Polyangium mundeleinium: one gene and its partner. The protein of the gene in region 1 interacts with the protein of each later gene in a pairwise test. Links are inferred from orthologs where the notes say so. Each region holds a gene or a part of one and is shown on either strand. Other genes may lie near its edges.

Region 1 (3,005 bases):
GCGTCAGGGCCGGAATCCGCAGACGGGCGACCCGATCGTGATCACCGAGCGCCGTGTCCTCTCCTTCAAGGCGAGCCAGATCCTGAAGCACGCGTTGAACCCGCGTGTCTCCGGGGCGAGCGGCGCCACGGCTTCCGCCGTCGCGGAGGAGTGAGCGGCTTGTCCGGGCGCCGAGAGCTTCCTGCGAAGCTCTACTACCGCATCGGAGAGGTCGCCGGGATCGTCGGCGTCGAGACGCACGTGCTGCGTTACTGGGAGAGCGAGTTCCGCTCGATCCGGCCGCAGAAGTCCGCCAAAGGGCAACGTGTCTACTCGCGCCGCGACGTGGAGACGCTGCTCAAGGTGAAGGAGCTGCTCTACGCGCACCGCTTCACGATCGCGGGCGCGCGGCGCAAGCTGCGCGAGGGCGGCATCGAGCCGCCCGGCGAGGACGATCCGAGCGTGGAGCAAGCGCGCCGCATGCGCGAGGCGCTGCTCGACATCCGGAGCGAGCTCGTCGCGATGATGCGTGAGCTCGACGAGCCCAAGGCCACGGGCAAGAAGAGCTAGAGCGGCGCGCGATGACCGAGCGGCGCGAGGAGGCGCTCTCCGGCGGGGCCATCGTGCGCTTCGGCGTGCCCGCGGGCGCGGTGGAAGAGCGCGCCGAGGCGCTGCCGCGGATCGAGGTGTCGAGCCTGAAAGGCGCGCGCGTAGGGCTGCGGCGTGGCTTCGTGGATGAGGCGGGCCTGCGGCTGCGCGTCGCGTGCGTGGAGGCGCCGTCGGACCGGTTCGCGCCGGGCGTGGAGGAGATCGTGCTCGGCATGGCGACGTCGATCGCGCGGAGCGCGGCGTCGGATGGGATCACGCTCGACCGCTGGGATGCCGAGGGCATCACGCGGCACGAGGGCCGCTTCGAGCAAGCGCTCACGGGGCAGGGGACGCGCGGCGACAGGCCCGTCACGCTTCGAGGTCGGCACGTGCTCGGCTTCGAGGGCGCCGCGCGCGAAGCAGTGCTGTGCACGTTCGTCTGCGAGGAGCCACGTGCGGGCGAGCGTTGCGCCGAGCTCGTGGCGAACGCCGAGCTCGCGTCGCTGGTGCCGCCGCCGCCGCCGAGTTTTTTGGTGCGTGTGATCTTGATGGCAGCCGAGCGGCCGCGGGAGGCGGCCTTGCTCGGCCTGGGGATTGGCGTGCTCTTGGTCGCGGTGCTGCTCGCGCGGCGACCGCGACCTTCGCCCTGAGATCAGAACGGGATGTCGTCGCCGCCGTCGTAGCCGAAATCATCCGGCGGAGGCCCAGGATCCGGCGCGGGACGACCCCCGCCGCCGCCACCGCCACCGCCACCGCCACCGCCGCGGCTGCCGCCGCCACCGCCGCCGCCACTGCGCGGGCCGCCGTAGCCGCCACCGCCGCCGCGGCTGCCACCGCCACCGCCGCCACCGCCGCCGCCACCACTGAAGTCGCCGTAATCGCCGCCGCCGCCGCCGCGCGCGGGCGGGCCGGAGCCGGAGAAGTCGGCGGGCGGGCCCATGTCATCGCCGGCGGGCGCGCCGCGACCGCGGCTGGCGAGGATCACGTTGTTCGCGATGACCTCGGTCTTGTAGCGCTTGTTGCCGTCGCGATCGTCGTAGCTCGACGTGCGCAGCGAGCCCTCGACGAAGAGCGACGTTCCCTTGCCGAGGATCTTCGCCAGCGCCTCGCCGCGCTTGCCCCACACGACGACGTTGTGCCAGTCGGTGCGCTCGCGGCGGACCTTGTCTTTGTCGAGGTAGCTCTCGGTCGTGGCGAGGCGGAGGTTGAGCACGGCTTGGCCACCCTGGGTGAACCGAAGCTCGGGATCTGCGCCCAGATTTCCGAGCAACATGACGCGATTGAAACCTTCCGCCATCGACTTGTCCTTCCTTACAACCCTTGCGACACAGACCGCGCGCGGACTCCGGTCTCCCTTGTTCCGCACCGAGCGTCAAGCGAGAGGCGTCCCTCATCAGATTGTTCGTTTTTCGGCTCCCGTTCGGCTCGTTCGTCCGCGCGGCGTTCGTCAGTGCACGGTCTTCGCGGCTTGCGCGATCACCTCGGCGAGCAGGAGCTTCGCGACGTTCAGATAGATCAGGATCCCGAGCACGTCGATCAGCGTGGCGATGAACGGCGTCGAGCTCGTCGCTGGATCGAGGCCGAGCTTGCGCAGGAGCAGCGGCAGCATCGAGCCCACGGTGCAGCCCATGATCACGATGAAGAGCAACGTGAAGCCGACGGTGAACATCAGCGGAAAGCCGTCGCCCCAGAGGTAGATGCGCGTCATGCCGATGGTCGCGAGCATCAGGCCGAGCACCACGCCTTGGCCGATCTCGCGCACGATGACGCGCTTCCAGTCGTTCGGCTTCACGTCGCCCACGGCGAGGCCGCGGATGATGAGCGACGACGACTGCGAGCCGGTGTTGCCGCCTGTCGAGATGAGCATCGGCACGTAGTAGGCGAGCTTCGAGACGGCCTCGATGATCTCGTCGTAGTGCCGAAGCACCGTGCCCGTGATGAACTCGCTCACGAGCAGCGCTGCGAGCCAGGGCGCGCGCTTCTGGATGAACGTCCAGAACCCCGTCTGGAAGTAGCCCTCCGCCATCGGCTCGACGGCGGCGAGGCGCTGCAAGTCTTCGTTCTGCTCCTGCGTGAGCACGTCCATCACGTCGTCGACTGTGATCACGCCGAGCAGCTTTCGATCCGGGCCGACCACGGGCATCGCCGCGAAGTCGTACTTCGCCATCTTCCGCGCGACCTCTTCCTGATCGGTCTCGGGGCTCAGCGCGAAAATGTTCTCCGTCATCACGTCCGTGATCCGGTCCGTGGACGTGGCGAGCAGGAGATCACGCAAGGACACGATGCCGAGCAGGCGCTCCTCGTCCGAAAGTACGTAGACGTAATAAATCGTCTCGGCATCCTGGGAGGATTGACGGATGCGCTCGATCGCCTCGGCGACCGTGATCGTGGGCGGCACCGAGACGTAGTCGGTGGTCATCAGGCCGCCGGCGCTGTCC
Region 2 (3,101 bases), about 12 Mb from region 1 along the record:
GGCTCGCGCTCTACCTGAAAGGCTCGGCGCTCCCGGAGGGCACGCAGAAACGAATGGCCCGCATCGTCGAGCTCCGCCGCACCCTCGGCGCCGCGAACGACGAGCTCGGTCGATTGCGCGAAAAGCGGCAGGAGGCGACCGATCGCGCCGTGGAGCTCCGCGAGAACGTGAAGGCGATCGAAAAGACGCCCCAGGCCGACAAACTCCGCAAGATGCTGCTCGAACGGCTCGAAAGCGTGACGAAGGCCGGCGACGAGCTCGCCGTGAAAATCACCCAGCGCAGCGACGACGCGGCCATCGCCCGCGCCGAGCTCGACGACGCCGTGCGCGACCTCGTCATCGAGGAGGACGCGAAGGCGGACGGCGGAAAACCCTGATCAGAGCATCGCCACGGGATCGACGTCCACGACGACTCGCACGCGCCGATCGATCTCCGGGATCGCCGCCGCCGCCACCGCGGTCGCGGCCCGGAGCGCGCGGCGATCCTTGGAGCGCAAAAGAACACGGAATCGATACCGGCCTCGCAGGCGCGCGAGCGGCGCCGCCGCGGGGCCGAGGACCTCGACCACGCGCGATTGTCCTTCCGGCGAGGTCTTCGCGTGCGCCGCGATCACGCCCGCCGCGCGCCGCGCCGCCTCCTCGTCGAGCGCGTCGACCCGGAAGAGCGACAAACGCGAGAACGGCGGATAGCCGACCTCCGCCCGATCGGCGAGCTCGTGCTCCAGGAACGCGTTCACGTCGTGCCGCTTCGCGAATTGCACCGCAGGCTGCTCGGGATTGCGCGTCTGGATGATCACCCGGCCCGGACGATCCCGCCTCCCCGCGCGCCCCGCGACCTGCACGAGGAGCTGAAACCCACGCTCCGACGCGCGAAAATCCGGCAAGGAGAGCGCCGCGTCCGCATTGAGCACGCCGACGAGCGTCACGTTGCCGAGGTCGTGCCCCTTCGTGACCATTTGCGTGCCCACGAGCACGTCGATCTCGCCCGCCCGCATTTTCGCGAGGATCGCCTCCGCCTTCGCGCCGTCGGCCACGTCCCGATCGAGCCGCGCCACGCGCGCCGTGGGAAACGCCTCCGCGATCGTCTCCTCCAGCCGCTCGGTCCCGAGCCCTTCGAGCGCGAGCGAGGGCGCCCTGCATTCCGAGCACGCCGCGGGCATCGGCCCTTCCCAGTCGCAATAATGGCACCGCATGCGCCCGCCCCGCGCCCGGTGAAACGTGAGCGCCACCGAGCAGGCGAGGCACGTCGCCACGTGCCCGCACGACTCGCACACGACGCTCGGCGCGAACCCGCGTCGATTGAGGAACAGGATCACCTGCTCCCCCGCCGCGAGCGTCTTTTCGATGGCTCGGTGGAGCGGCAACGAAATGAGCTTGTTCCCCGTCGCCCCCGGCCCGATCCGCCGCAGATCGACGGTCGTCACCTCGGGCAACGTCGCCTCCCGGTGCGCGCGGTCGGGCAGGCGTAGCTCGGTCAGTTTGCCCTGCCGCACGAGGTGCACCGATTCGAGCGAGGGCGTCGCTGATCCGAGCACGGCCACAGCCGCGGCGCGGTGCGCCCGCAGCAAAGCCATGTCGCGGGCGTGATACCGCACGCCCTCCTCCTGCTTGAACGAGCCGTCGTGCTCCTCGTCCACGAGGATGAGCCCGAGGTTCGCGACGGGCGCGAAAATCGCCGAACGCGCCCCGATCGCCACGCGCACCGTCCCCGTCCGCACGCGTTTCCACATCGCGTGCCGATCCGCCTCCGACAAACCGCTGTGCAAGACGGCGAGATCATCCCCGAACCGCGCCCGGAACCGCGCCACGAGCTGCGGCGTGAGCGCGATTTCGGGCACCATCACGATCGCGCCCCGCCCCCGCGCGAGGCAACCCGCGATCGCCCGCAGATAGACCTCGGTTTTTCCGGACCCCGTGACGCCGAAAAGCAAAAACGCTGACGACTTCGCTTCCGCGAGGGCCGCCTCGATGCGCGCTTCGGCCGCGCTTTGCGCCTCGTTCAACTCCGGCGGCTCGTCGCGTGGCTCGGGACTCGCGAAAAACGCGTCGCGCGGCGGCTCCCGCTCCTCGGTCACCACGAGCCCGAGCGAGGCGAGCTTCTTCACCGCGGCCCGCGCATTGCCGAATTTTTCTTCGAGCCGCGCGATCGGCATTTCCCCGTTCGACCGCAAAAGCGCCAGCACCGACGCGGCTTGCCCGCGAAGAACCCCCGGCTCCTCCACCGCATCCGTCGGCCGCGCATACGCAATCTTGCGCCCGCCCACCTGCTTCACGCGCGAGAGCGTGCCCGGGAGCTCGCCCTGCGCTTCGAGCGTGCGCACGTCCTCGCGCTCGACGGCCGGGAGCGCGAGCCGGAGCACCTCGCCGATCGGCGCGAAATAATACGACGAGAGCTCGCGCAAAAACGAGAGCAGCTCCGGCGGCAGGACCGGCTCGGGATCCACGACCGCCGTGATGGGCTTGAGCCGCACGCCCTCGGGCGCCGCGCCCTCGGACGTCGCGAGGACCACGCCGAGGACCTTCTTTCGACCAAACTCGACGAGCACCCGCGCGCCCGGACGAACCGAGGCGGCGAGCGCGAGCGGGACCTCGTAGGAGAAGGCCCGAGCGAGCGGGACGGGGACGGCGACCTCGCAGAGGAGGGGCATGGATGCCGGAGAGGTATCAGGTTTTCGGAGGTCGTGCACCCAGGAGGGCGCGCGGGCCCGTCCACGCGCGGATCGTGATAACGACGCCCGCGCCGAGCGGCCGCGCGTCCGATTCAGCTTCGTATGCCCCGCGCGCTGGGAGACGCTCGCCCCGACGGAGGACCCATCGGTGCGCTTTTGCGGCCAATGCCAGGAGCGCGTCTATTTCTGCGAAAGCAGCCGTGTCGCGGCAGTGCACGCCCGGGCTGGCGATTGCATCGCCGTCCCCCGCGAGCTCAGCGACACGGACCTCCACTTGAGCAAGCGCGGCGTGCTCGGAAGGCCGGATCCCCTCGGCAACTGGGCCCGCGACCTGTTCCCCGACGACGAGTGATCCGCGTCAGCCGCCCGAGGTGAGCTGGAGCATCACGAGCCCGGCCACCATCGCCGCCGCGAGCAACAAGATCGCGCCCG

Evidence for each region. The genes of interacting proteins can lie anywhere in the genome.
Region 2: the proteins of POL67_RS49455 (region 1) and priA interact in binary tests that used the Escherichia coli proteins (3 or more experiments, as listed by UniProt). The link is inferred for Polyangium mundeleinium from one-to-one orthologs.

The regions. Positions count from the first base shown.
Region 1 is NZ_JAQNDO010000001.1:12,484,414-12,487,418, reverse strand. The notes cover bases 31-2,965. They hold POL67_RS49455 (single-stranded DNA-binding protein), read right to left. Parts: upstream 1,841-2,965; coding sequence 1,220-1,840; downstream 31-1,219. Other genes in these bases: mgtE (magnesium transporter), read right to left, coding at 2,015-2,965; POL67_RS49460 (hypothetical protein), read left to right, coding at 561-1,217; POL67_RS49465 (MerR family transcriptional regulator), read left to right, coding at 160-549; POL67_RS49470 (integration host factor subunit alpha), read left to right, coding at 31-154. Also shown: more of POL67_RS49470, read left to right, coding at 1-30; more of mgtE, read right to left, coding at 2,966-3,005. UniProt on the Escherichia coli protein: Plays an important role in DNA replication, recombination and repair. Binds to ssDNA and to an array of partner proteins to recruit them to their sites of action during DNA metabolism. Acts as a sliding platform that migrates on DNA via reptation.
Region 2 is NZ_JAQNDO010000001.1:185,190-188,290, reverse strand. The notes cover bases 14-3,044. They hold priA (replication restart helicase PriA), read right to left. Parts: upstream 2,649-3,044; coding sequence 378-2,648; downstream 14-377. Other genes in these bases: POL67_RS00800 (serine/threonine-protein kinase), read right to left, coding at 3,028-3,044; POL67_RS00805 (hypothetical protein), read left to right, coding at 2,647-3,021; POL67_RS00815 (OmpA family protein), read left to right, coding at 14-377. In the rest of the region: more of POL67_RS00815, read left to right, coding at 1-13; more of POL67_RS00800, read right to left, coding at 3,045-3,101.